DNA from 4 places in the Kitasatospora sp. NPDC096204 genome. Region 1 is predicted to be linked to each of the others. Evidence: riboswitches for the same ligand, from Rfam matches in the RefSeq annotation. Region 1 holds a riboswitch; each other region holds the start of a gene.

Region 1 (5,704 bases):
GGCGCGGTCACCGCCGCCGACCTCGCCCTCGCCGCCCCCGACCCGATGGCCCGGCACGAGGCCGCGATGCTCACCCACTTCGCCGACGACCACGCCGAGGCGCTCGACATCCTCACCCGGCTGCTCGACCCGGCCGTGCTGGTCCACAGCCCGGAGGTCCGCCCGCTCGCCCTGGACCGCCACGGCCTGGTGCTGCGCCTGGACCACCCGCACGGCCACCGCGACGTCCGCCTGGTCTTCCCCGAACCCGCCCGGGACACCGAGGAGTTCGGCCACCGGATGCACGAGCTGCTGGCCGCCGCCCAGTACGGCCTGCCGGTCCACCGGCACTGACCCCCCGTCCCGTCACCGCTCGACCGCGTCCTCCAGCACCACCCGACCGATCCGCACGTACAGCTCGGGCCGCCACCGGCGCACCGCGAGCGCCAGCGCCACCCCGCCCGCGAACACCCCGATCACCAGGTACGGGATCAGCCGGAACAGCAGCGTGTGCGCCGCCGCCCCGGCCGCGGCGTCCTTGTTGAGCACCAGCAGCACCACCACCCCGGCCATCGCCGCCCCGCCCACCAGCGGCGCGACCAGCGTCCGGAACCAGTGGGCGGTCTCCGGGTGCCGCCCCCGCACGTGGAAGTACCCGACCACGGCGAAGGAGCAGAGCGTCTGCACGACCAGGATCGCCATCGTCCCGAGCAGCGCCAGCAGCGTGTACAGGTGCGCGTACGGGTCCATCCCGGCCGCCAGGAACCCCGCCACCAGCCCCACCGCGATCACCGACTGCACCACCGAGGCGACGTGCGGCGAGCCGTGCCGCGGATGGGTGCGGCCGAGCCCCCGGTGCAGCAGCCCCTCCCGCCCGATCGCGTACAGGTAGCGGGCCGCGCACTGGTGGAAGGCCATCGCGCAGGCGAACGAGCCGGTGACGACCAGCCATTGGAACACCTTCACCGCCCAGGCCCCCAGCTGTGCGCCGAGGGGATCGAAGAACAGGCTGTTGCCGTCCTTGCCCGGCACCGCGCCGTTCGCCACCGCGATCGCCCGCTCGACCCCGTTGCCGGACACGATCATCCAGGACACGAAGACGTAGAGCAGTCCGACCCCGATCACCGACACCAGCGTCGCCCGCGGCACCACACGCTTCGGGTCCCGGGACTCCTCCCCGTACATCGCGGTGGACTCGAACCCCACCCAGGACCAGAACGCGAAGAACAGGCCGAGCCCCGCCGCGGCCGCCGAACTCCCCACCCCCTTCAGTGCGTTCAGCGGGTTCACGGCCGCGAGCACGATCCCGTCCGGGCCTCCGCCGGAGAACAGCACCGCGAACGAGACCGCACTCAGCACCCCGATCTCCAGCACCAGCGCGACCCCGAGCACCTTGGCCGTCAGGTGCAGGTCGAACCAGGCCATCACCCCGATCACCGCCGCACCGGACAGCGCGTACCAGCCCCAGCCCAGCTCCACCCCGAGCTGCGAACGGACCAGCCCACGCAGCGAGTACGCGAAGAAGCCGAGGGCCGAGGCCTCGGTGACGACGTACGCGAGCACCGCCAGCAGGCCCGAGGCCATCCCGACCACCCGGCCCAGCCCGTGCGAGACGTAGCCGTAGAACGCGCCGGCCGCGGTGATGTGCCGGGCCATCGCCACGTAGCCGACCGAGAACACCGTCAGCACCACGGTCGCCACGATGTACGCGGCGGGCGCGCCGACGCCGTTGCCCTGCCCGACGATGATCGGCAGGTTGCCGGTCATCGCGGTGATCGGGGCGGCGGTGGCGAGCGCCATGAACACCACGCCGACCAGACCGACCGAATCGGCCTTCAGCCGGTCGACCCCGTCCTCCCCGGGCCGCTCCCGGCCGGCCGCCCTCCCCGCCACGCCCCCGCTCCGGACCGCCATCCGCCCTCCTCGCCTCCGGACCCGCCCGCCCGGCCGGACCGACCGGGCGCTGACCGTCCGCCAGCATGACGCTCCGCGGCCATCCGGGATTTCCCCGAAGCCCTCCGCTGCACCGGAGTTGACGCCGCGTTCGAGCCATCCGAACGGACCCGGGAACAGCCGGGCGGCGCGGAAACGGCAGTGGCCGGCCCGGCCGTACGAGGAGTCCTCGTACGGCCGGGCCGGCCTGGGCGTGTCCCGCGCCCATGTCCGCCGTGCGGCGATCACCCGGTCGAGCGGTCACCCGACATGACCATCCCGGAGGATCGTTTCGCCCCGCAGCGGCGGTGGTTCCGGAAACCCTCGGAGCTCAGCCGTGGGTCAGAGCGCGACGCCGTGCGCGCGCAGGTAGGCGACCGGGTTGATGTCCGAGCCGTACTCCGAGCCGTTGCGGATCTCGAAGTGCAGGTGCGGGCCGGTCACGTTGCCGGTGGCACCGGAGAGGCCGATCTGCTGGCCGACGGTGACGGTCTGACCGATCCGCACACCGATCGAGGAGAGGTGCGCGTACTCGGCGAAGTGGCCGTCGGCGAGCCTGATCTCGACCTCGTTGCCGTAGGCGCCGCCGTTGCCGGCCTTGACCACGACACCGTTGGCGATGGCGCGCAGCGGGGTGCCGGTGGAGGCGACGAAGTCCTGGCCGGTGTGGTGGCCGGAGGCCCACATCGAGCCGGCCACGCCGTAGGCGGTGCCAAGCCTCGGGCCGGCCAGCGGGGCGACGAAGCCGGAGGTGGCGGCGGCGACCGGAGTGGCGGTCACGGCCTTGGCCGGGGTGGCGACCTGCAGCTGGGTCTGCAGCTGCGCGGACGGCTTGGCGGCCTCGGTCCGCACCTGGACCTGGTCCTGCGCCTTGGCGGCCTGGGTCGCGGGAGCGGCCGGCTCGGCCGGGGCGGCGGGCTTCGCCGGAGCGGAGCCGGCCGACGGCGCGACGGCGTGGCCCGGCAGCGTGAGCTGCTGGCCCGGGAAGATCAGGTTCGGGTCGGCACCGACGACCGAGCGGTTCTGCTCGTACAGCGCGTGCCAGCCGCCCTCGACGTTCTTGACGTCGGCGATCCCGGACAGGGTGTCACCGCTGACGACGCGGTAGCTCTCCTGCGCGGCCTGGGTGGCCGGAGCGGCGGCCGGAATGGCGGCCGGAATGGCGGCCGGAGCGGCCGACTCGGCGGAGGCGGAGGCGGCGGCCTGCGAGACCGGGGCGGCCGGAGTGGTGTGGGCCTGGGCGCTCATCGCGGTGACGAGCGGGAGGGCGAAGGAGACACCGGTGACGGCGGTGGCGATGCCGATGCGGGCGGCGCGGGGCAGGGTGATACGACGAGCCTGAGCAGGCATGGAAGTTTCCTCTCCGACGCCTGCGAGGTGAGCTGTCGGGTTCGGGCTGGAGTTGCCCGGCCGCATGCGCGGCTTCACCCCTAGCCGGTCCTGGACGCCCGCGCCCTGAGGCGCGAACTCCGGTCCGGCGACTTACCTGTGGGTCCCCCGCTCCTGCCGTACAGAGTTCGTTTCGAACCACCGGGCAGCGGCAGGACTCGGCGTTCCACCCGGCGGATCCGTCCGGACTGGCCGGGCGGTCGCTGAACTAAAACCCATCCGTTCGGGTGAAGCAATGTCGATCTTTGAAAGCGCAACCATCCCCCCTCCCCCGGTGACCCTCCGCAGGCCCGGGCCCACGATCCGTACACAATCCATTCACCCCCCGCCACTGATCCACGACCCTGCGCCGAGATCCGCGACGCTGCGCAGCCGCCCGCTCACACCCCGCCCACCGTCAACACACCCACCGGTGACCCTTGTCACGTGCGCCCCGGCGGCGCAGGATTCGCCCGTGGCCACCTCAGAGGCCGGCACCCTGCGCCTGGGCACCGCGCAGGGCCGCTGGGTACTACTGGCGACGGTGCTCGGCTCCAGCATGGCGATGCTCGACGGCACCGTGGTGAACGTCGCCCTGCCCCGGATCGGCGCCGACCTCGGCGCCTCCCTCGCGTCCCTGCAATGGACCCTGAACGCCTATCTGCTCACCCTGGCCGGCCTGATCCTGCTCGGCGGCGCGCTGGGCGACCGCTACGGGCGGCGCAAGGTCTTCCTGATCGGCGTGGTCTGGTTCGCCATCGCCTCCGCGGCCTGCGCCGCCGCACCGAACATCCACGTGCTGATCGCCGCCCGCGCCGTCCAGGGCATCGGCGGGGCGCTGCTCACCCCGGGCTCGCTCGCCATGCTCCAGGCCGTCTTCCACCCTGACGACCGCTCGGCGGCGGTCGGCCTCTGGTCCGGCCTGGGCGGGGTGTCGGCCGCGGTCGGCCCGTTCCTCGGCGGCTGGCTGGTGGACGGCCCCGGCTGGCGCTGGATCTTCCTGCTGAACCTGCCGCTCGCCGCCGCCGTGATCGCCGTCGCCACCCGGTCGGTGCCGGAGAGCCGGGACAAGGACGCCTCCGGCCGCTTCGACGTGCTCGGCGCCGTGCTCGCCGCCCTCGCCCTCGGCGCGATCACCTACGCGCTGACCGCGGCCGGCGAGGGCCTGTCCCCCACCGTCTGGGTCAGCGGGGTGTTGGGAGTGGTGCTCGGCGTCGCCTTCGTGGCCGTCGAGCGCCGCGCGCCCGAACCGATGCTGCCGCTCGGCCTCTTCTCCTCCCGGCTGTTCACCGCGGTGAACCTGGTCACCCTGTGCGTGTACGCGGCGTTCAGCGGCGTCTTCTTCCTGCTGGTGGTACAGCTCCAGATCGTGTCCGGGTTCTCGCCGCTGGCCTCGGGCTTCGCCCTGGTGCCGATCACCGTGCTGATGCTGCTGCTGTCCGCCCGCGCCGGACGCCTCGGCAAGCGGATCGGCCCGCGCATCCCGCTCACCGTCGGCCCGATGCTGTGCGCCGCCGGGGTGCTGCTGATGCTGCGCATCGGCCCGGACTCCTCGTACTGGGTGGACGTGCTGCCCGCCGTCACGGTGATGGGCTGCGGCATGACGCTGCTGGTCGCACCGCTGACGGCGACCGTGCTGGCCGCCGTCGAAGTCCGCCACGCGGGCATCGCCAGCGGGGTCAACAACGCCGCCGCCCGCGCGGCCGGCCTGCTCGCGGTGGCCGCCCTGCCGGCGCTGGCCGGACTGAGCGGCGACGCCTACCGGGTGCCCTCCTCGGTCGATGCCGCCTTCCACACCGCCATGCTGATCTGCGCCGGCCTGCTGGTCGCCGGCGGGCTGATCGCCTCCGCGACCGTACGGGGCAACGTGCTCGCCCCCGACGAGCAGTCGGTGGCCGAGCCGAACTGCGACTGGCCGTGCGGGCCCACCGCCCCGCCGCTCGACCCCGGCCACGTCACCGTGACGCGCGAGGGCCCCGCCACCGGTCCGGCGGCGGGGCCCTCACCCAAGGGCTGACGCTACGTCAGAGGATGTCGCCAGGCGCGTACTTGGCGGCCTCCGGGTAGGCGGCCGCGACGGCCTCCACCTGGCGGACGACCTCGGCGACCTGGGCACCGGCCGCGCCGGTGAAGGACAGCCTGTCGGCCAGCAGCGCGTCCAGGGCGGCCCGGTCCAGCGGGATCCGCTCGTCGGCGGCCAGCCGGTCCAGCAGCTCGTTCTCCCGGGCGCCGGCACGCATCGCCAGCGCGGAGGCGACGGCGTGCTCCTTGATGACCTCGTGCCCGGTCTCCCGGCCGACGCCGGCGCGCACCGCGCCCATCAGCACCTTGGTGGTGGCGAGGAACGGCAGGTAGCGGTCCAGCTCGGCCTCGATCACGGCGGGGAAGGCGCCGAACTCGTCGAGGACGGTCAGGAAGGTCTCCA
Region 2 (5,704 bases), on a different contig from region 1:
CGGTTGACGATCATCCGGCGGTCGAGGTCGGTGATCTCCCCGGTGTCCGGGTCGAGGTCGGCGACCAGCAGACGGATCGAGTTGGTGCCGCAGTCGATCGCGGCGACGCGGGTCGTGCTCACTCGGACTCCTGCTCCGTCGCGGCGTCCCCGGCGGCGGCCTCCTCGGCGGCGCGCTTCTTCGCGGCGCGCTCGGCGGTCAGCTGCTGCTTGGCGGCGATCACCGCGTCGTGGTCCTGCCCCTTGGCGCGGTTGCGGGCGACCCGCTCACCGGCGGCCTCGACCTCGGCCGGGGAGACGCACGGGCCCTTGGCCCACCAGTCCTCCAGCATGCCGAGCGCCTCGTCGCCGAGCGGGTTGACGCCCTCGCCGGCCGCCAGCGAGTGGCCGACCAGCACGTGCAGGCACTTCACCCGGTCCGGCATGCCGCCGGCGCTCGGGAAGCCCTCCAGCACCTCGATCGCATCACGCCGGGCGATGTAGTCCTCGTGCGCCTTCTGGTAGGCGGCGGCCAGCTCCGGGTCCTCGGCGAGCCGGGCGCTCTGGTCCTTCATCACGCCCTCCGCCTCCAGGGTGCCGATCAGCGAGGCGGCCTTGGGGCAGGTCAGGTAGTAGAGCGTCGGGAACGGCGTGCCGTCCGGCAGACGGGGGGCCGTCTCCACGACGTCGGGGTTGCCGCAGGGGCAGCGGTGCGCCACGCCGCGCAGGCCGCGCGGGACCCGGCCGAGCTGGGCGGCGATGGCCGCGACGTCGGCGTCGGAGACGGTGGGGTGGTTCTCAGTGGTCATGGGGGGAGGTGTCTCCAACGGGGGACGGTGGGAGGGGAAGGGGGGTGGCGGGGACCGCCGCGGCGGTGTCGGCGGCGTCCACCGAGTCCCAGATGCTGGCGTACCAGGGTTTGGCGGCCATCGCCTGGCCGGTGGCGCTTCCGGGGGCCGCGTTCCGGGCGGAGGCCGCACCGGCCGCGGACGAGGAGGGCTGGGCGGAGCCCTGGCCGGCCGGGTCCACCGCGATGTACGGGGTCTCCCCCGGCACCGCGTAGTGCAGCCGGGCGCGGGCCTGCGCCTTGACGTACTCCGGGTCCTGCCAGCGGGCCCGCTCCCGGCGCAGCTGCTCGACCTGCTGGCGCGCGTGGTCGGCCTTCGCCCGCTGGGCGGAGATCTCGGCGCGCTGGGAGATGAACTGCCGCGTCGGGTAGGCGAGGATCGCCACCAGGGAGCAGAGCACCAGGACGAGGACGGTCGCCCGGCTCGTGAACCGGGGCCGGGCCGCCAAGCCCGGGATCCTCCAGCCAGCCATCTCCCGTATCCCCTCCTGGTCGCGACGGTGCCCCGCCGTCCACCCTACGGGGTGAACGGCGGGGCACCGGTCAGGCGTGCGCTACCGGGAGCACTCGGCCCCCGGGCCCGGGGCGCTCAGCCCCGGACTCGCCGTACTGATCCGCTGGTCACTCGGCGGAGCGGAAGCGCGGGAAGGCGCCGCGGCCGGCGTACTCGGCGGCGTCGTCGAGGATCTCCTCGATGCGCAGCAGCTGGTTGTACTTGGCGACGCGCTCGGAGCGGGCCGGGGCGCCGGTCTTGATCTGGCCGCAGTTGGTGGCGACGGCCAGGTCGGCGATGGTGACGTCCTCGGTCTCGCCGGAGCGGTGCGACATCATGCAGCGGTAGCCGTTGCGCTGGGCCAGCTCGACGGCGTCCAGGGTCTCGGTCAGCGAGCCGATCTGGTTCACCTTCACCAGCAGCGCGTTGGCGGTGCCGGTCTCGATGCCGCGGGCCAGGCGGGCCGGGTTGGTGACGAACAGGTCGTCGCCGACCAGCTGGACCTTGTCGCCCAGCTTCTCGGTCATGGCCTTCCAGCCGTCCCAGTCCGACTCGTCCAGCGGGTCCTCGATGGAGACCAGCGGGTAGGCGGCGACCAGCTCGGCGTAGTACTCGATGAGCTCGGCGGCGGTGAGCTCCTTGCCCTCGAAGTGGTAGGCGCCGTCCTCGTAGAACTCGGAGGAGGCGACGTCCAGGGCCAGCGCGACGTCACGGCCGGGCACGTAGCCGGCCTTCTTGATGGCCTCGACGATGAGGTCCAGGGCCTCGCGGTTGGAGTCCAGGTTCGGGGCGAAGCCGCCCTCGTCGCCCAGACCGGTGGACAGGCCGCGCTCCTTCAGCACGCCCTTGAGCGTGTGGTAGACCTCGACGCCCCAGCGGACGGCCTCGGAGAAGGACTCCGCACCGATCGGGGCGATCATGAACTCCTGGATGTCGACGTTGGAGTCGGCGTGCGACCCACCGTTGAGGATGTTCATCATCGGGACCGGCAGGACGTGCGCGTTCGGGCCGCCCAGGTAGCGGAACAGCGGCAGGTCGCTGGCCTCGGAGGCGGCGTGCGCGACGGCCAGCGAGACGCCCAGGATGGCGTTGGCGCCGAGCGAGGACTTGTCCGGGGTGGCGTCCAGGTCCAGCATGGCCTGGTCGATCAGGCGCTGCTCGGTGGCGTCGTAGCCGACCAGCTCCGGGCCGATCTGCTCGATGACGGCCAGGACGGCCTTCTCGACGCCCTTGCCGAAGTAGCGGTTCTTGTCGCCGTCGCGCAGCTCCAGCGCCTCGAAGGCGCCGGTGGAGGCACCCGACGGGACAGCGGCACGACCCGTGCTGCCGTCGTCGAGGCCGACCTCGACCTCGACCGTGGGGTTGCCGCGCGAATCGAGGATCTCACGGGCTACGACGACATCGATGGACGGCACGAGGCATCTCCTTGCGGAAGCAGGGTCCGGTCTGACGGTGGGTGCTGTCAGCAGGACGATTGCGGAGTCGTTACGACCAGAGCCTAACCGCCCGGGCTCCCGGGGCCACCTCCACCTCGGTTCCGTCTCAGCGTGTGGCCCCACTACCCACCGGTAGTTCACCTGCTTGTCCCAGCTTGTCCCACCGGCGCGGGCGAATGCGGACGAAGGGGACCGGTAGGACCGGTCCCCTTCGGACGGCGGGGCGGAGCGGCACCGACGCCGGGTCACGGCGGGGGCGGTGACCGGGGTGACGGCGGTGCGGGGGCTCAGCCGAGGTGCAGCACCTGGCCGGGCATTATCAGGTTCGGGTCGCCGCCGACGGTGGCGTGGTTCTGCTCGTACAGCGCGTTCCAGCCGCCGGACACGCCCTGGGCGGCGGCGATGGTCGACAAGGTGTCCCCGGCGCGGACGGTGTAGTCGTGGCCGGCGGCCTGCGGGGCCTGCTGGGCGGCGCGCGGGGCGTACTGCGGCTGGGCGGCGGCCTGGCCGGCGTACTGCTGGTAGACGCTCTGGTGGCTGGTCCAGTACCAGGCGCCGTTGTTCTGGTACCAGAACACCTTGGCGTCGGCGTCCCAGCCGGCCTTGCCGGAGAAGCCCGGGGTCTGCGGCTGCGCCTGCTGCTGCGGGGCGGCCTGCTGGACCGGCTGCGCGGCGGGCTTCTGCACCGGCTTCTGGGCGGCGGGCTGCTGCGCGGCCGGCTTGGCGGCGGGCTTCGGGGTCTGCTGCTTGGGGGCGGACTGCGGCTTGGCGTCCGAGGAGGTGTCGACCACGGCCGCGGCGCCACCCTTGGTCAGACCCGCCTTCTGGGAGCAGACCGGCCAGGCGCCCGGCCCCTGCGAGGCCAGCACCTTCTCGGCGACCGAGATCTGCTGGGCCTTGCTGGCCTGGTTGGCCTGCGACGCGTAGGCGGTGCCGCCGTACGCCTTCCAGGTGCTGGAGGTGAACTGGAGGCCGCCGTAGAAGCCGTTGCCGGTGTTGATGCTCCAGTTGCCGCCGCTCTCGCACTGGGCGACGGCGTCCCAGGTGGAGGCCGGGGCGGCGGAGGCGCCGGTGGCGGTGAGGAGCGGCATCGCGAGTCCGACGCCGGCCACACCGGCGACGGCGATGGCCTTCTCGGCCTGGGTGCGACGACGGTGACGGCCAGTTCCAACGAACAGCATGAAGAGGTCCCTCTCCGCACGCCTGCGAGGTGAGCTGTCGGGTTCGGACCGGGAGGTGGCCCGGCCGCCGTACGCGGAAACGATTCCGCTCGGGCGGCTTCACCCCAAGCCGTGGGAGACGGCAACAAACCTGGTTCCCCCGCCCCTGCCCAGGGTCTGGTCGGTTTCCCGGGCGCGGCGGGCAGGATTCGGCGTTCCGCGCACGAGGTCCGCAGCTGCGAACTCCAGGGAGAGTAGACAGATCATCAGGACAATCACAAGCTCATATCGTCGATATCACACGACAATTACGGCCCGTGTTCAATCGCCTACCAACGGCGGTGTTATGTCCGGATTGATGGGTGTTCACACCCCCGTCGGCGGGCGATCGGCGACGTCCCGTCAGCGTGATCTCAGCACGTCGGAGGCGTTCGAGGGGCCTGTGGAGGGGTGTGCGGAGAGGCCTGTGGAGGCGTGTGCGGAGAGCGGCTCTCCGGGCTGAATTCCACCGGTAGTTCGCGCAGCCCACGCATGATCAGGCCACCGCGCCAGCGCAGGTCGTCCGGGCTCTGCGCGAGCCGCAGGTCGGGCAGCCGGGAAAGCAGCGTGGCCAGCGCGGCACGCCCCTCCAGCCGGGCGAGCGGAGCGCCGATGCAGTAGTGGATGCCGTGCCCGAAGCCCAGGTGGGGATTGTCCGTCCGGGACAGGTCCAGGGTGTTCTCGGCGGCGAACCTGGCCGGGTCGCGGTCCGCCGCGGCCAGCACCACCAGCACCGGGTCGCCGACCGGGATGTCCACCCCGCCGATGGTCAGCGGACGGGTCGCGAACCGCCAGGTCGCCAGCTCCACCGGCCCGTCGTAGCGCAGGAGTTCCTCGATCCCGGTCTCCAGCAGCGCGCTCTCCCCGCGCGCCACCGACTCCTGCAGCAGCCAGCGCTGCTCCGGGTTGCGCAGCAGCGCGTAGGTGCCGTTGCCGATCAGGTTCACGGTCGTCTCGAAGCCCGCGAACAGGAGGATGAAGGCCATCGCCGCGGCCTCGTTCTCCGTCAGGTGCTCGCCGTGGTCACTGGCCCGGATCAGACCGGAGATCAGGTCGTCCCCGAGGTCCGCGCGCTTGCGGTGGATCAGCTCCAGCAGGTACGCCCGCATCCGCTTCACCGCCCGCCCCACGCCGCCGCGCCGGCCGCCGCCGTGCCGGATCATCATCCCGGCCCAGTCGCGGAAGTCGTCCTGGTCCTCGGCCGGCACCCCGAGCATGTCGCAGATCGCGTAGATGGGGAGCGGGAAGGCGAACTCGTGGATCAGGTCCGCCGAGCCGCGCTGCGCGAAGCCGTCGATCAGCCGGTCGGTGAGCTGCTGCACCCGCGGCTCGAACTCGGCCACCCGGCGCGGCGTGAACGCCTTCGACACCAGGCGGCGCAGCCGGGTGTGGTCCGGCGGGTCGATGTTCAGCAGGTGGGTCATCAGGTCCGCCTGCCGCTCCCCCGGGATGCCCACCCGGCCGGTGCGGTGCGCCTGCTCGCTGTGGTGCGCCGGGTTCTTCGACAGCCGGCTGTCCGCGAGCGCCTGCCGGGCGTCCGCGTACCTGGTCACCAGCCAGGCCTCCACCCCGCTCGGCAGGGTGGTGCGGTGCACCGGGGCGTGCTCGCGCAGCCAGGCGTAGGCGGGGTACGGGTCGGAGGCGAACTCCCAGGTGAACAGCTGCGGGGCGGGGGTGTCGCAGGACGCGGCGGCGGGCCGGGCGGGGTCGGGCTGAGCTGGCATGGACCGACCGTATCCGGTGCGACGGGC
Region 3 (5,704 bases), on a different contig from region 1:
CTGGGGGAGGGCGTTGTAGCGGTGCGGGTGCTCGGTGGCGTACGCGTGGTAGGCGCGCAGCACGGCGGCGACGGCGTCGTCCCCGCTGCGTCCGACGGCCGCCTCGGCCAGCCGGTCGGCCAGCTCCCCGGTGACCCGGACGGCGATCAGCCGCCGCAGTTCGGCGAGGCCGCCGCTGACGTGCTTGTACAGCGAGGGGGTGGCGACCCCGGCCCGGGCGGCGACGGAGGCCAGGGTGAGGGCCTCGGCGCCCTGCTCGTCGATGAGGGCGAGGGCGTGGTCGACGACCTGGTCGGGGGTCAGTCCTACGCGGGGCATGGGCTCGGGCTCTCCGTACGGGTCGAAGTCGGGTGACGTCGGGCGCTGTCGGGCGGGTGCCGGTGACGTCGGTGGGTCGGGCGGGGTCGGGCGGGGTCGGGCGGGGCCGGGCGGGGCCGGACGGGGCCGGACGGGGCCGGGTGGGGCCGGGGGCGCCGCTCAGCCGAGCTCGGCGAGGAACGGCAGCAGGGCGTCCGCGGTGGCCGCCGGGTTGTCGGCCATCGGGTAGTGCCCGGACCCCTCGATCATCGCCTTCCGCGCGCCGAGCGCGGCGGCCTGCCGGTCGGCGACGAGCTCCGGCTTCGGGAAGTCGGGGTCCTTGCCGCCCATGACCACCAGTGCCGGGCACCGCACCGCGGCCGTCCAGCCGACCGGCGCCGAGTCGCCGTGGACGTAGCCGCGGGTGGCGGTCTTCCGTCCCGGGGTGCGCAGCGCGGCGACCAGCCCGCCCACGTACGCGTCGAAGTCGGCGGGCTTGGCGCCGGGGAAGGCCATCCGGCGCAGGTAGAAGCCCCAGGAGGCCGGCCAGTGGACGAGGGCGGTGCCCATGAGGGCCATGACGCCGCGCATCAGGGCGTTCGGCGGCGGGCTCTCGACGAAGGCGTCGATCAGGACGATCCCGGCGACCCGCTCGGGCGCGTCCCCGGCGGCCTTCACGACCGTCGCCCCGGTGTAGGAGTTGCCGGCGAGGACGGCGCGCTCGATGCCGAGGTGGTCCAGCAGGGCGAGGACGTCGCCGGCGATGGCGGCCGGGCCGTAGTCGTCCCAGCCGATCGAGGATTCGCCGAAGCCCCGCAGGTCCATGGTGACGACCCGGTGGCCGGCGGCGACCAGCAGCGGGCGCAGGTGCCGGTACGCGGCCCGGCTGTCGAGCATGCCCGGGAGCAGGACGACGGGGGTGCCGTTGCCCTGCCGGGTGTCGTCGAAGGCGATCCGGCCGCCGGGGACGGTCAGGTACTGGGTGCTCGGGGTGATGGTGCCGTTCACGGGGTCCTCCTCGGGCCGCCGGTGCGGGGCATCGGCGGTACTGCCGATAGCCATAAAGCTAAGGCTAATAGCCTTAGCCGTCAAGCGGTCTGCGGGCCGGGGGAAGGGGGTGCGGTCGGGCGGGTGCGGTCGGGCGGGTGTGGTCAGGCCCCTTCCACCTTGAACGGGTCGTGCTCGCTGAGCAGCTTCTCCAGCCGGGCCTGGTCCACCCGGGTGACCATCTCGTTGGACTCCTGCCGGTCCCGGACCACTTTCGCCAGCGTGAACGCGGAGGTGACGGTGTAGAGGAGCCCGATCCCCAGGAAGGCCCTGGTCCACCCGCCGACCGGCAGGTAGGCGATCCCGGCGGCGAGGGCGATGCCCGACAGGGCGAAGGAGAGGACGGCCTGGATGTGGTACGCGGCCGTGGTGCGGGTCTGCATCGGTGCGCTCATGGCGTCAGGATGCGGCCGTCCGGCCGGGCCGCACATGAGTAGGGGTACTCAGATGGGGCCGTGCGTGAGGGGCCGTTCGTTGACGTCCGTTCACCTGCCATCGGGCGGCCCGAAACGGATGGCTTGGAATCAGAGCCTCCTAGGATTAACGTTTGATAACGCAGCGCGGTCGTCAACGCCGTACCCAGACGGCACCGTGCGCCGTCGCCTAATCCCGCAGACCCGCCTCCGGGCAGGTCAGGGAGCCGGGGAACCACGTTCCTTGGGGTGAATCGGCGGGGCTCCGGCCCGGCCGTAGGAGACCTTCCTGCTCCGAACCCGTCAGCTAACCCGGTAGGCGCGAAGGAAGGAAAGGAGCGCGCCTCCGTGGCGTCGACGCACACCCCGGCACACCCGGCCGGCCCCGCAGCCGGTACCCAGCTCCTCGACCACCCCGGCACGGACGGCCCCGAGGCCTTCGGCCCGGAGGCATTCGCCGCGGAGGCCGACACCAACCGCCACCGGATGCCGCGTCAGACCCGCGGGGCCTCCCCGCTGCTCGGCGTCACCGCCGTCGCCGCCACGCTGGGCGCCACCGGCTTCGCCTCGGCGACCCCGGCCGCCGCCCCCGCCGTCGAGGTCCCGGACGAGACCCCGGTCGCCCTCGCCGCCGACCCCGGCCTCGCGCTCGCCGCCCGCATCCAGCACCAGGCCGACAGCCAGCGCACCGCCGCCGAGGAGACCGCCCGGGTGCAGGCCGCCCAGGAGGCGGAGGCCAAGGCCGCCGCCAAGGAGGCCGAGGCCAAGCGCGCCGCCGAGGAGGCCGAGCGGGCCAAGGCCGCCGCCCTCACCCTCCCGGTGAACGACTACCGGCTCTCCGCCCACTACGGCCAGAGCGCCCGCTACTGGGCCAACCTGCACACCGGCCTGGACTTCGCCGCCGACACCGGCACCCCCGTCTACGCGCTCGGCCAGGGCACCATCACCTCGGCCGGCTGGGCCGGCTCGTACGGCTACCGGATCGTCGAGACCCTGCCCGACGGCACCGAGATCTGGTACTGCCACCTCTCCTCGATCACCAAGGGCTCCGGCAAGGTCGCCTCCGGCCAGCAGATCGGCAAGGTCGGCGCGACCGGCAACGTCACCGGCCCCCACCTGCACATGGAGGTCCGCCCCGGCGGCGGCGCCCCGGTCGACCCGGAGCCCTGGCTCCAGCAGCGCGGCCTCAACCCCTGACGCACGCGCACCGACGCACCCGCGGGAGGCCCCCGGGCCGGGGGCCTCCCGCGCCGCGTCTCACTCCTCGACGGGCAGCTGCGCCAGGTACGCGTCGATCTCCTCCGGGCCCGGCTCCGGCGCCAGCTCCGGGAACTCCGTCACCAGCAGCCGCGGCAGCCCCGGCACCGTCCAGGCGCCGAACAGGTCGAGCGCCGCGTCCACCGCCGCCTCCTCGAACCTCCCGAAGTCCCCGGCCAGCTCGTCCGGCATCGGCCGGCCCAGCGCGGTCAGCCGCGCCAGGTTGCGGTAGCTGCGCCGCATCAGGCCCTGCTCCAGCAGCCGACGCGCGCCGTCCGTGGCCATGCCCACCGACAGCACCCGGGCCGGGCCCCAGCCCCGCTCGTCCGGCTCGTCCAGCCAGCCGGCCGACGCCAGCGCCTCGAACGCCGCCAGCCGCTCCTCCTCGGCGAACTCCCCGAAGCCGGCCAGCCACTCCCGCACCGCCTCCGGGTCCGTGACGTCCGCCCCGTGCGCGTGCAGCAGCAGCGCGTACAGCCGGGGCCAGGTCACCAGGTCGGCGCGGCGCAGCAGCCCGGTCGCGACCTCTCCCTGCCACTCGGCCTCCTCGTGCAGCCGCTCCTGGCGCTTGGCGTTCAGCCGGCGGGCCGCCCGCTGGTGGTCGACCAGCAGCCGGACGGCGTCGCCGTAGGCGAGCGGGTCCTCCTCGGGCGCGGGTTGGACGTACAGGTGGAGCCGCTCGTGGAGCAGGTGCTCCACCGCGTCGGAGGTCAGTTCGGGCCAGCCGTCGTGCATCCTGCCCTCGCCCAGCTCCAGCAGCGCCAGCACCGCGCGCAGCGGCCCCTCGGCCACCGGCGCGCGGCCCTGCTCGGCCGCCCAGGCGAGCAGGTCGGCGGCCTTGGTGCGCGGGGCGAGCCGCAGGTCTTCGTCGTTCATAGTCCGAACGGTAGCCGCCGGGCGGGGATAGGGTCGGCAGCCATGGTCCCCGTACGACTCACCGGCCCGCGACTGGCCGTCCGCGAGTACCACCACACCGAGGGCGACGTGGACGCGCTGCACGCGCTGCTCGGCGACCCGGAGGTCACCCGGTACCTGCCCTTCGGGCCGAGCGACCGGGAGGACTGCGCCGACCAGGTCGAGCTCTACCTGGAGGAGGCGATGGCCGAGGAGCGGGACACCTACCGGCTCGCCGTCACCAGGCTCGCCGACGCCGAGGAGCCGGACGACGCGACGCCGATCGGGCAGGCCTCGCTCACCCTCGAAGGGCACCGTGCCGCCTGGCTCGGGTGCGTGCTGGCCCGCGGGTGCTGGGGCCGCGGCTACGCGGGCGAGACCGTCGGCCTGCTCTGCGACCTCGCCTTCGGCCCGCTGGACCTGCACCGGCTGGCCGCCCGGGTCGCCGTGGCCAACACGGCCTCCGTCAAGGTGCTCACCGGGCTGGGCTTCCGGCTGGAGGGGCGGCTGCGGCACGACGTGTTCGAGGACGGCGTCTGGTCCGACTCGTACCTCTACTCGCTGCTCGCCGACGAGTGGCCGGGCCCGGCCGTCCGGGCGGAGGGGGGTTAACCCCACCCCGGATCCGCCAGGCCTCCGGATCCCCGCCGGCCGGCCCGTCCGCCAGACTGGACCTCGTCAGCGGGACGAACGACCGACAGTACGAGGGGCCGGGGGCCGGGAGCATGAGCAGCAGCCGCAGCATGGAGGACCGGGGTCGGGATGTCCCGGGCGGTTACGGTGACGACCCGCGCCCTGTCCGGGCCCGCCGGACGCAGCGGCGGCCGGCCCTGTGGCGGGCGCCGTTCTCGGCCTACTACTACCGCGAGGTCGGCTTCGCGCTCAGCGGCCTGCCGGTGGCGATCGCCGGGTTCGCCGCGTCGATCATCCTGTTCTGCCTCGGCCTCGGCACCTTCGTCACCGTCATCGGCCTGCCCGTGCTGGGCGCCCTGACCGGCCTCGCCCGCGGCTTCGGCCGGCTGGAGCGGGCCCGGGTGCGCGGCATGCTGGCCCTGGACGTCCCCGGCCCGGAGCCGGTGCGCCAGGTCCGCCCGGGCGGCTGGGGCGCCGTCACCGCTCGGCTGGCGGACGGGGCCGGCTGGAAGGCGGTGCTGTACCAGGTGGTGATGTTCCCCTGGGCGGTGTTCAGCTTCGCGGTGACGCTGGTGTTCCTGGTGCTCGGCTGGGTCCTGACGCTCTACCCGCTGTACCACTGGGTCTTCCCGACCTACACCCCCTGGAACGGGTACCGGGTGTTCGACTTCACCGACGACGAGGGCATCCGGCACGTGTACGACGTCCAGGCGCCGTGGCAGATCGCCGGACTCGCGGTCCTCGGGCTGGTGCTGGTCTTCCTCACCACCCAGCTGGTCCGCGGCCTGACCAACGTCAACCGGGCCGCCGCCCAGGGCCTGCTCGGCCGCTGACCGCCCAGGCCCCGCCCGGCTCCCCACCCAGGCCCCGCCCGCACCCGGGACGCTTCCGGATGCGGCCGGGGCCGCCGCGTGTTCGGATGGCCGGGTGGCCGCCGCCGGCATTCCCCCCGCGCCCCCGGACGTCCTGGTCACCTCCCGCCCACTGGACGAGTACTGCGCCCTGTTCGGCCTCACCCGGGCTCGGCTCGCCGCCCTGCCGGGGCCGCTGCTGGACTGCCCCGGCGGTGCGGCCGGACTGGCCGCCGAGGCGCGCGAGCTGGGCTGCCGGGTGATCGCCGTCGACCCGGCGTACGCATTGCCGCTGCCGGTGGTCGCGGACCG
Region 4 (5,704 bases), on a different contig from region 1:
GCGCACCCAGGCGGAGGTCACCTGTGTGTTCGACGGGCAGGACCTGGACGTCCCGGTGATCATGGCGCCACCGCGCGGGGTCCGGGTGCGGTTCAGCCGGACCGGGGAGACGGCCGACGAGCTGATCCGCCGTCTGGTGCGGGCCGAGCCGCAGGGCCGTCCGGTGGTGGTGGTGTCCACCGACCGGGAGGTCGCGGAGGGCGTGCGGAAGGCGGGCGCGCGCCCCGTGGCGTCGGTGCTGCTGCTGAACCGGCTGGCCCGGCCCTGACCTCGGCCGATTCCGTGTGATTCCTGGTCAGGGGCGGTGTCGGGGCATGGTGAGGGGGCCGTGGAGTCAGCGTGGGGTGGCCGAGTTCATGCCATCGGGGGAGTGGCACAACGGATAGATCTTCACTAAGGTCTGGCGTCAAACCTATTTTCGGGAATCTCATCCCATCAGGTGAGTCCGATGGAAGAAGGAGCCGGTCCCTTGGCCTCCCACCGCCGTCCCAAGCAGCCGAGCCGCGCACGGATCTCCGTGCTCACCGCTGCCGCTGCGACCGCGGTCGCCCTCTCCGCCCAGGTGGCCGCGCACGCCGCGCCGCAGCCGAACAAGGCGGACGTCAAGGCGCAGATCGACCAGCTCCAGGAGGAGCAGGAGCAGGCGGCGGAGAAGTACAACGGCGCCAAGGAGCGGGCCGACCAGCTGCGCAAGCAGGCCGACCAGCTGCAGGACCAGGTGGCCCGCAGCCAGGAGCAGATGACCCAGCTCCAGGGCGGCCTGGCCGAGGTGGCGGGGGATCAGTACCGCTCCGGCGGCATCGACCCGTCCGTCCAGCTGATGCTCTCCTCCGACCCGTCCGGCTACCTGGAGAAGGCCTCGACCGTCCAGCAGGCCAGCACTAGCCAGGCCGAGGCGCTCAAGGGGCTGCTGGAGCAGCAGCGCCGGCTGGACCAGGAGAAGGCCGAGGCGGCCGCCGTGCTGGCCTCGCTGGACACCACCACCAAGGACCTCAACCAGGCCAAGGCGGACGTCAACACCAAGCTGAAGACCGCCCAGGACCTGCTGAACTCGCTCAGCGCCGCCGACCGCGCCGCGCTGAAGGCCCAGCAGGCGCAGGACGACCGCGCCTCGCGCGGCAGCGAGCGGGTCGACCTCGGCAGCCTGCCGCCGGCCAGCGGCTACGCGGCCGTGGCGATGGCCAAGGCGATGAGCAAGCAGGGCTCGCCGTACGTGTGGGGCGCCACCGGCTCGACCACCTTCGACTGCTCGGGCCTGATGGTCTGGTCGTACGGGCAGGCGGGCGTCTCGCTGCCGCGCACCTCGCAGGAGCAGGGCCACTACGGCACCCGGGTGCCCTCGCTGGACCAGGCCCAGCCGGGAGACCTGGTGATCTACGGCTCCGACATGCACCACGTCGGGATGTACATCGGCAACGGCATGGTGGTCCACGCGCCGCACACCGGTGACGTGGTGAAGGTGATGAAGGCCGACGCGATGCCGATCAACACCATCCGCCGGGTCTGACGGCCCGACACGCCCGCGGGCTCCTCGGGGGCCTGTGAAAAGCGCCACCCTCCCCGTGGGGGTGGCGTTCGGCTTTCCCGCCCTTTCGTGACCACATGCTGAGAACCGATCAGCCTTCTGTGTGCCAGTGGTCACCATCGGTCATTTTCACAAAAGAACTTGGGTAATCTTCTGTCTTTTTTCTGACAAGGATTTGAACGGATCACGGTTCAGTTACTAGGGTCATGCTCCGAACCACCGCACTGTCGATCGCCCAGCCAGGGTGTCGGCGGTGGTTACCGCCGAGTTCGCGAGGCAGCGGGGCAGGTCGAAGCGACTGCCCGACAGGGGAGCCCAGTGTTCGGGGGCGCTGCGGAGCGGAGCCGGGGAACCATGTTCCTCCGGGGTGAATCGGCGCCAGGTCGGCCGGTGAAACGGCCGTGAGGCGTCGTAGGGCATGCTTCCGGCCCGAACCCGTCAGCTCACCCGGTAGGCGGACGTAGGAAGAAGGAGTCCGCCTTCGTGGCGTCCCATCGTCGTCCCAAGCCCGCCGGTCGCGCTCGCGTCTCGATCCTGACGGGTGTCGCCGCGGCGGCCGTCGTCCTCTCCGCGCAGGGTGCCCACGCGGACCCGCAGCCGACCAAGGAACAGGTCAAGGGGCAGGTCGACCAGCTCAACGAGCAGGCCGAGGTCGCGACCGAGAACTACAACGCCGCCCAGGCCAAGCAGCAGGAGCTGGAGAAGCAGGTCTCCGGCCTGCAGGACCAGGTGGCCCGTCAGCAGGCCCAGGTCACCGAGCTCCAGGGCGGCCTCGCCGAGATCGCCGGCGAGCAGTACCGCAACGGGGGCATATCCCCGACCGTCCAGCTGATGTTCTCCTCCAGCCCGGACACCTTCCTCAGCCAGGCCGGCACGCTGAACCAGGCCGGCAGCACCCAGAAGGGGCAGCTGAAGGAACTCCAGGAGCAGCAGCGCAAGCTCGACCAGGACCGCAACGAGGCCCAGGGCAAGCTCGCCGAGCTGGAGTCGACCACCCAGCAGCTGAAGGCCTCCAAGGACGAGGTCCAGGGCAAGCTGAAGGCGGCCCAGGACCTGCTCAACACCCTGACCGAGCAGGACCGTCAGGCGCTGCGCCAGGCCGAGGAGAAGGCCGCGGCCGACGCCAGGGCCAAGGCCGACGCCGCCCAGGCGCAGCAGCAGCAGGCCGACCGCGCCTCGCGCGACAACAGCCGCGGCAACCTGGCGGCCCCCACCACCACCGCTCCGGTGAACGTGGCCGCGGGCAGCTCGCGCGGTGCCGCCGCCCTCTCGTACGCCGCGTCCAAGGTCGGCAGCCCGTACGTCTGGGGCGCCACCGGCCCGGGCTCCTTCGACTGCTCCGGTCTGATGGTCTGGGCGTTCAACCAGGCGGGCGTGTCGCTGCCGCGCACCTCGCAGGCGCAGGCGGGGGCCGGCACCCGGCTCGGTACGGACCTCTCCAAGGCCCAGCCCGGCGACCTGCTGATCTTCTACAGCGACGCCCACCACGTCGGCATCTACGCCGGCAACGGCCAGGTGCTGCACGCCCCCAAGCCGGGTGCGTCGGTGCGCTACGAGGCCGTCACCAACATGCCGCTGACGGGCATCGTGCGGGTCTGATCCCCGCTCGGACGCCTCCGGGCCCGGCCTTCCCCAGGGAAGGCCGGGCCTGCGGCTTTTCCGGCGGGTCGAGCTGATGTCCGATTAGGGGTCGAATATTCGGGTTGGGAGGGGTTTGGACTCGCTTGCCCGGACTCGCTAACGTCTGCCACCGGACTCCCGCTCTACGGCCGCCCGTCCCGGTGCGGCGGCGGGGCCGCGCCGCAGGATTGGAGCCGCTGCCGCCATGCCCGTGCACCGTCGTTCCCAACTGCTCACCCGGGCGCTGGTGCTGACCGCGGCCGCCGCCACCGCGCTGGGCGTGGCCGCCGGAGGCCGCGCCCAGGCCGCGCCGGACAGCCCGGACCCGGGCGACCGTCAGGACGTCAGGACGCAGGTCGAGCAGCTGTACGACGAGGCCGAGCAGGCCTCGGAGAAGGCGAACGCGGCGCAGGAGGCCCAGCGGCGGCTCCAGGGCGAGACCACGATCCTCCAGGGCGAGATCGCCGTCGCCCAGGACCAGCTCAACGAGCTGCGCGGTGACCTGGCGACGGTGGCCGGGGCCGAGTACCGCGGCGGCGGGTTGGCCCAGACCGCCCAGCTGTTCCTCTCGCCCGACCCGGAGGGCTACCTGGTCCGCGCCCGCACCCTGGGCCAGGCCGCCGCGCGCCAGCAGGAGACCCTGCACGAGCTGGTCACCCGCCAGCGCCGGCTCGACCAGCGCCGCTCCGAGGCGGCCGGCAAGCTCGCCGAGCTGGACCAGACCCGCCGCACGCTCGCCGACACCAAGCAGCAGATCCAGCAGCGGCTCGCCAGGGCGCAGAAGCTGCTGAACGGCCTGGGTGCCGCCGAGCGGGCCCGGATGACGGCCCAGGACGCCCGGGAGGCCGAGCAGCGCGCCACCCGGGGCACCGACCGGCTGGACCTCGGCACCGCCCCGCCCGCCTCCGAGCGCGGGGCGGCCGCGCTGGCCGCCGCGGTGCGGATGATCGGCTCCCCGTACGTCTACGGGGCCACCGGACCGCACGCCTTCGACTGCTCCGGTCTGATGTACTACAGCTGGCGGCAGGCCGGAGTGACCCTGCCGCGCACCTCGCAGGCCCAGGCGTACGCCGGGCAGCGGATCAGCCTGTCCGAAGCGCGACCGGGAGACCTGGTGATCTTCTACCGGGACATGCACCACGTCGGCATGTACGCCGGCGGCGGCGTGATCGTGCACGCCCCCCGCCCGGGCGCCAAGGTCCGCTACGAGAGCGTCACCGCCATGCCGGTCTCCGGGGTGGTCCGGCTCTGAACGCCCCGACGCCCGGTTCCGGCGACCCCGCGGACCCCGCCGAGATACCCCGTCCCCGCCGTGCGCTGTCCCGGCGGGGCGCGCTGCTGCTCGCGGCCGGCGGGCTGGCCCAGCTGTCACTGCCCCCGGCCGCCCCGGCGGCGCCGCCCGCGGCGCGCCCGGCGGACCGGCGCGGCGAGGTGGCCGCCGCACTGGCGGAGCGGGCCCGGTCGGCCCCGCCGTGGGCCGGGCTGCCGGTGGCCGAGGCGGCGTACCGCAACCTGGTGCTCGCCGCCTCCGGCGGGCCGGAACGGCTGACCGCGGCCGCCGACCTGACGGTGCGGATCGCCGGGTACGACGAGTACCCGGTGGTGTACCCGCGCCGGATCGAGTTGGTCCCGGCCGGGGACGGCTGGCGGGTGGAGCGCGAGGAGGGTGCGGGCGGACCGCCCGCGCCCTGGGACTTCGGGCCGCCGCGGTCGGCGCCGGGCGAGTACTGCCTGGTGCTCGGGCCGGCCGCCGGCCCCGACCCGGCCGAGCTGGTCGCGGTGGCGGACCGGGCGGTGCCCGCCGTCACCGAGGTGTGGGGCGGCGCCTGGCCGCAGCGGCTGCTGCTGGAGCGGCCCGCCACCGAGGAGCAGTTCGCCCGGCTGCTGGAGGGCGACCCGGACGGCTGGACGGGCATGGCGGCGGTCACCGTGGCCGCCCCCGGCGCGCCCTGGCACACCCCGGCGGACCGGGTGCTGGTCAACCCGGAGGCGTACGGGCGGCTCAGCGACTTCGGTCGCCAGGTGGTGATCACCCACGAGGCCACCCACGTCGCCACCAGGGCCGACACCCGGGCCTGGACCCCGCTGTGGCTCTCCGAGGGCGTCGCCGACTGGACGGCCTACCGCGACTCGGGCCGCGGCCCGCAGCAGATCGCCCCCGAGCTGGCCAGGGACGTCGCCGCCGGGAAACAGCCCGCCGCGCTGCCCGTCGACCGGGACTTCGCCGCCGGGGCGGACGGCATCGCCCAGGCCTACGAGCAGTCCTGGCTGGCCTGCGAGCTGATCGCCCGAACCCACGGGCCGCAGCGGCTGGTCGCCTTCTACCGGGCCGTCGGCGCGGCCGACGGGCAGGGCGAGGACCGGGAGCGCCGGACGGACCGGCTGATGCGCCGCGAGCTGGGCGTCGGGCTGGCGGAGTTCACCCGGCTCTGGCTGGAGCGGGTGGCGGCGCTGAAGGGCTGACGGGCGCCCGGCTCAGCGGTGCTGCCGGGCGGGGGCGCCCGGGTGGTCGATGCCGTCCAGCAGGTCCTGCTCGTAGGCGATGCCGGGGCGCACCGG

What was found. A riboswitch is a leader RNA that binds a small molecule or an ion and turns the genes downstream of it on or off. The one in region 1 is predicted to bind cyclic di-AMP.
Region 2: it holds a riboswitch for cyclic di-AMP, as region 1 does, so the genes downstream of both, ACIQ87_RS24285 (transglycosylase family protein) here and ACIQ87_RS29885 (peptidoglycan DD-metalloendopeptidase family protein) in region 1, are expected to answer to the same signal.
Region 3: it holds a riboswitch for cyclic di-AMP, as region 1 does, so the genes downstream of both, ACIQ87_RS36550 (M23 family metallopeptidase) here and ACIQ87_RS29885 (peptidoglycan DD-metalloendopeptidase family protein) in region 1, are expected to answer to the same signal.
Region 4: it holds a riboswitch for cyclic di-AMP, as region 1 does, so the genes downstream of both, ACIQ87_RS12605 (NlpC/P60 family protein) here and ACIQ87_RS29885 (peptidoglycan DD-metalloendopeptidase family protein) in region 1, are expected to answer to the same signal.

Annotation. Positions count from the first base shown of each region.
Region 1 is NZ_JBIWFT010000033.1:73,888-79,591, forward strand. Features, by position in the region: gene ACIQ87_RS29875 (DUF2470 domain-containing protein) at 1-333, shown strand, start outside; gene ACIQ87_RS29880 (APC family permease) at 346-1,893, opposite strand; gene ACIQ87_RS29885 (peptidoglycan DD-metalloendopeptidase family protein) at 2,254-3,261, opposite strand; cyclic di-AMP (ydaO/yuaA leader) riboswitch at 3,264-3,401, opposite strand; gene ACIQ87_RS29890 (MFS transporter) at 3,755-5,296, shown strand; gene purB (adenylosuccinate lyase) at 5,304-5,704, opposite strand, start outside.
Region 2 is NZ_JBIWFT010000022.1:142,059-147,762, reverse strand. Features, by position in the region: gene ACIQ87_RS24305 (exopolyphosphatase) at 1-122, opposite strand, end outside; partial or broken gene ACIQ87_RS24300 (DUF501 domain-containing protein) at 266-805, opposite strand; gene ACIQ87_RS24295 (septum formation initiator family protein) at 777-1,298, opposite strand; gene eno (phosphopyruvate hydratase) at 1,447-2,733, opposite strand; gene ACIQ87_RS24285 (transglycosylase family protein) at 3,042-3,935, opposite strand; cyclic di-AMP (ydaO/yuaA leader) riboswitch at 3,941-4,107, opposite strand; gene ACIQ87_RS24280 (cytochrome P450) at 4,328-5,677, opposite strand.
Region 3 is NZ_JBIWFT010000053.1:21,878-27,581, reverse strand. Features, by position in the region: gene ACIQ87_RS36565 (TetR/AcrR family transcriptional regulator) at 1-318, opposite strand, end outside; gene ACIQ87_RS36560 (alpha/beta fold hydrolase) at 478-1,359, opposite strand; gene ACIQ87_RS36555 (YiaA/YiaB family inner membrane protein) at 1,449-1,739, opposite strand; cyclic di-AMP (ydaO/yuaA leader) riboswitch at 1,935-2,093, shown strand; gene ACIQ87_RS36550 (M23 family metallopeptidase) at 2,106-2,954, shown strand; gene ACIQ87_RS36545 (hypothetical protein) at 3,015-3,890, opposite strand; gene ACIQ87_RS36540 (GNAT family N-acetyltransferase) at 3,933-4,520, shown strand; gene ACIQ87_RS36535 (sensor domain-containing protein) at 4,634-5,374, shown strand; gene ACIQ87_RS36530 (hypothetical protein) at 5,469-5,704, shown strand, end outside.
Region 4 is NZ_JBIWFT010000009.1:165,671-171,374, reverse strand. Features, by position in the region: gene ACIQ87_RS12615 (NYN domain-containing protein) at 1-268, shown strand, start outside; gene ACIQ87_RS12610 (NlpC/P60 family protein) at 470-1,507, shown strand; cyclic di-AMP (ydaO/yuaA leader) riboswitch at 1,845-1,998, shown strand; gene ACIQ87_RS12605 (NlpC/P60 family protein) at 2,009-3,124, shown strand; gene ACIQ87_RS12600 (NlpC/P60 family protein) at 3,351-4,397, shown strand; gene ACIQ87_RS12595 (hypothetical protein) at 4,577-5,608, shown strand; gene ACIQ87_RS12590 (glycosyltransferase 87 family protein) at 5,621-5,704, opposite strand, start outside.